Regions from separate parts of the Rothia sp. 27098_8_29 genome, predicted to be linked through region 2. Evidence: riboswitches for the same ligand, from Rfam matches in the RefSeq annotation. Region 2 holds a riboswitch; the other holds the start of a gene.
The links. Region 2 has a riboswitch for S-adenosylmethionine ahead of O3649_RS07110 (bifunctional o-acetylhomoserine/o-acetylserine sulfhydrylase). Riboswitches for the same ligand answer to the same signal wherever they lie in the genome.

Region 1 (2,199 bases), on a different contig from region 2:
GAGAGAAACGGTTGCTGTATCGGGGTAGGTCCAGCTGATCCAGAACGTCCAGCACCGCCGCATGCTCGTTGAAGGTGAAGAAGTGCAGGCCCGGTGCGCCCGCATCCATCACAGCGCGGCACTGGTTCAGCGCGTAATCCACGCCGATGCGGTGCAACTCTGTGTTGCTGGTCGCCGTCTCTAGGGCGTAGGCGAGGTCCGTCGGGACTTCCATGCCCGCCATCTGGCAAAGATTCTGCAGGCGCTTCAGCGAGGTTACCGGCATGATGCCCGGAATAATCGGAATATCTACGCCTGCCAGGTGCGCCGAATCGACCAGGGCGCTGTAGCGCTCATCCTCAAAGAACACCTGAGTGATCGCGAAATCCGCGCCGGCACGCTGCTTCGACAGCAGAATCTCAATATCCTGCAGCAGGGATGCGGACTCGGGGTGCTTCTGCGGGTACGCCGCCACACCGATGGACACCTTACCCGCCGCCAGGTGGGCGAAATCTTCGCGTTCCACGCGGCGAATCAGCTCGACCAGGTAGCGGGCGAAGGGAAGCTCAGAAACCTGACCTTCCTGCACGTCACCGCGCAGCGCCAGGAAACCGCGCACGCCCAGACCCAGAATCAGGCGGACCGCACGCTCCAGCTCGTGCACCGAGTGGCCTGCACAAATCAGGTGTGCCAGGGGGGTGAGGGAGGTTTCGTGCACCAGGTAGTCGAGCAGCGCCAGCGTCTTCTGACGGCGCTTCGCGTCACCGGAATAGGTGACCGAAACGTAGTCGGGGTTGGTACCCTCAAGCTCCGCAATGGTGCGAATCAGCGACTCACAGCTTGCGTGTGAGCGCGGAGGGAACAGCTCAAAAGAAAGAGCCGGGTGAACTGTCGTCATGACCATCCTTCGTGTTCACCCGATAGATACACACCGTAAGGGTGCGCGAATTCTTCTGCAGGATGCGCGCCACCGGTTGCGGGTGCGCATCATCAAGGGGTGCCGAAGGGTATTCTTCTCTATCGGTTCTGGCGGGAGCACCTTGTCCGCACCCTGCACCGTGACGGTGGGGGATACTGGCGAGGTTGCTGCGACGTCGACGAGCCAGATCTCTCGGTCGCTCTTGATAGATAACGCCTTCACTTTACCCACCGCCTCCGAGGGCGTGCAAGGGGTGCGGCGGTTGATGTCCTAATATTTCTGGACATGACATTGGGGCGAAATATGAACTTAATATGACCGACTATGACGAAGGGCGGCTGGGGGCGTTGTGGGTAGGGCTGTCGGCTGACCCCTGGATGCCCGGAACTATCGCAGATACGTCTGCTTAATATTCTTGGACACGCACGAATATATGTGTTTTGAATTTCATTGAGGGGTAGGGTAGCTAGTGAGGCACGGGTAGTGTTTCAATGTCCGCTCATCGAGGAGTTTCAGGGCTCAAAGATGAGTTCAATATGACTTTGTGAGCGTGGTGAGAATGAAAAAGCTATTTTCTTCTATACTCTGGTCCTTCCGCCTAGCCTGGAAAACCTGTCCCACAACCCTGGTGAGCGTCGCCCTATCGCTAGCCGTCATTGCCTGCATTCCCTTGAGTCAGTCCCTGCTGATTGGTAATACAGTATCAGCCTTGAGCGGTTCAAATGGTGGCGCGGCCTGGATTTATATCGTTGCTCTTGCCCTTGTTGTCGGAATTAATATCATTGCTAAACGCTGGGTCATAAGTAACATGCTCATCCTCAAATCAAAGGTGAACTATCGGGTTCACTGCATGTTAAATAACAGGTTATCTACATTTCCGTTATCTGATATAGGTAGCACAAAATCACAGGAAGATATACGTGCTGCTAGAGAGGCAATATCGAAACAGGAATTGCAGGTTCACACCATGTCAGTTATGACACTGGTGAGTGCCTTCGCAATGGTGTTACTTCTCTGTCTTAATATCGCGAACGTCAGCATTGTGGCAGCAATTTTTGCGGCACTGTGTTCACTACCCCTATCTATTGCAATGGTAATCCTCGCTAAACGTGATTACGCTATATACACCCTAATGTACGAGGACTATCGGGTAGAGAACTACTATCTAGACAATCTGATGGCTCAGAGTCGAGCCCAAGAACTTCACCTCATGAGAGCCTCCCGATTTTTCTCGCAACGCGTAGCGTCCTGGCGACGCCGGGCGGCCGGTAGGGAATTGAGCCTTGAAAGTGTTAGAGGAA
Region 2 (2,199 bases):
CGTGGTGCGCTCGCCGTGCCAGTAGAGGGTGAGTTCCCAGCCGGAACCGCGCGGGGCAAACAGCACCGCCGCCTTATCGTGGAGGAATCCGCGGAGCGTATCAAGCCCCTCGGTGGCGGTGGCCTCGACCTGAACCACAGTCGTGGCGGCAATGCCGGCGTGCGCGGCAACGTCCTCGAGGTTGCCGCTCACAGCAACGGAACCGGCACCCAAAACGGTGATGGTGTGCGCCAGGTCCTCAATCTCGCCCAGCAGGTGGCTCGTCAGCAGAATGGCGGTACCTTCATTTGCCAGAGATCTGATGAGGGCACGCACGGTCAGGGCGATATCGGGGTCGAGCCCGTTGGTCGGCTCATCCAGCAGGAGCAGAGCGGGGGAGCCGAGCAGGGCGCGGGCAATATGTAGGCGCTGCTTCATGCCGCGGGAAAACTCCTGGACAGGCCGCGTTGCCGCATCGGTGAGTTCCACACGGGCTAGGGCATGCTCCACCTCGTGTCGTCGGGTCCGCCCGGAAACCCCCGCAACATCGGCGAAGAACAGCAGATTGTCGCGGGCACTAGCGCGCGGGTAGAAGCCGTTCTCCCCGCCCAGTGCGAGACCCACGTGACGGCGCGCCCGCTGCGGGTCGGCGATAGCGTCAATACCGTTCACGGTGAGGCTACCGCCGGTGGGGGTGAGCAGGGTCGAGCACATCTGCACGGTCGTCGTTTTGCCCGCACCGTTGGGGCCGAGGAGGGCATGAATCTCACCGGAACTGACGCGAAGTGACACACGGTCGACGGCGGTAAAAGCGTTTTCACCTTTGCCAAAGACGCGGCTGAGCTGCGCCGCATCAAGAACAAGAGACATGGTAGGTAACCTTCGGGTATGACCCTCTGGCCCCTATACCGGAGGGATGCTGAGCAGGATAAACGGCGTAGCGAGTTGTACCCTGCGTGAGTGTATGTGTCATTTCAGTGTACCGAAAAGCCGTAGATAAAAGTGATGGGGGTTACTGTGTGGATGGTGGGTGTCCGCCTCCGCATCTCGATTGCCTCGCCCTCGGATTGCCCCGGCACCGTCGCTCACATTTTGTTGCAGACGGTTTTTGGTGACAGACGTTAAAAAACGTCATCTTTGCAATGAAATGTCTTAAAGTACTGCGCACCCACAAAACCCTTGACCCCACCCCGTGCCCTATGACACTCTAAATAACAGGTCAAGAGCGCCAGCGATAAGCCCCAGCTAGCTGGCCGGCAACCCTCCTCCGCGGTGGGGTGCCCTGGGTGAAGACCAGGCGGCACGCAAAAGCGTGACGCAAGCGCGGGACCGATGTGACCGATAACGGTACATCAATCGTGACAGGATTATTCGACGACGATTCCTGTACCATCGGCATGCGGCCCCCTAAGAATCCCCATTAGGAGCCACGCATGAGCAACAACACTACCGTCCCGACTCCCGCCAACCCCGCCGGTTGGAAGTTCGAAACCCGCCAGATTCACGCAGGTCAGGCGCCGGATGCCGCAACGGGAGCTCGGGCACTACCCATCTACCAGACCACCTCTTATGTCTTTGACAGCGCCGAGCAGGCAGCGAACCGTTTCGCCCTCTCCGAACTGGGCCCCATTTACACTCGCCTCAACAACCCCACCCATGAAGTAATCGAAAACCGTATCGCTTCCCTGGAAGGCGGCGTCGGCGCGCTGCTGCTGGCATCCGGTCAGGCAGCTATCACCTACGCAATCCTGAACATCGCCGGTGCAGGCGACCATGTGGTTGCATCGCCCTCCGTGTACGGCGGCACCTACAATCTGCTCAAGTACACCCTCGCCGACCTCGGTATCGAAACCACCTTCGTCGAGAACCCGGACGACCTGGACGCATGGCGCGCCGCAGTCCGCCCCAACACCAAGCTCTTCTACGGCGAGTCCGTACCCAACCCCCGTAATGACGTGCTCGACATTGAGCCTATTGCTGCAATTGCGCACGAAAACGGTGTACCCCTGATTGTGGACAACACCGTACCCACCCCCTACCTGCTACGCCCCATCGAACATGGCGCGGACGTGGTCGTCCACTCCGCAACCAAGTACCTGGGTGGCCACGGAACCTCCATCGGCGGCGTGATTGTTGACTCCGGTAACTTCGACTACGGTGCAGACCCCGAGAAGTTCCCCAAGTTCAACCAGCCCGCCCCCGGCTACCACGGCCTTGTCT

Region 1: linked by a shared signal. The riboswitch ahead of O3649_RS05845 (methylenetetrahydrofolate reductase) and the one ahead of O3649_RS07110 (bifunctional o-acetylhomoserine/o-acetylserine sulfhydrylase) in region 2 are both predicted to bind S-adenosylmethionine.

The regions. Positions count from the first base shown of each region.
Region 1 covers NZ_JAPWAI010000002.1:202,745-204,943, reverse strand. Annotated here, with positions in the region: gene O3649_RS05845 (methylenetetrahydrofolate reductase) at 1-877, opposite strand, end outside; SAM riboswitch class I at 994-1,110, opposite strand; gene O3649_RS05840 (ABC transporter ATP-binding protein) at 1,458-2,199, shown strand, end outside.
Region 2 covers NZ_JAPWAI010000004.1:107,290-109,488, reverse strand. Annotated here, with positions in the region: gene O3649_RS07115 (ABC transporter ATP-binding protein) at 1-849, opposite strand, end outside; SAM riboswitch class IV at 1,197-1,309, shown strand; gene O3649_RS07110 (bifunctional o-acetylhomoserine/o-acetylserine sulfhydrylase) at 1,413-2,199, shown strand, end outside.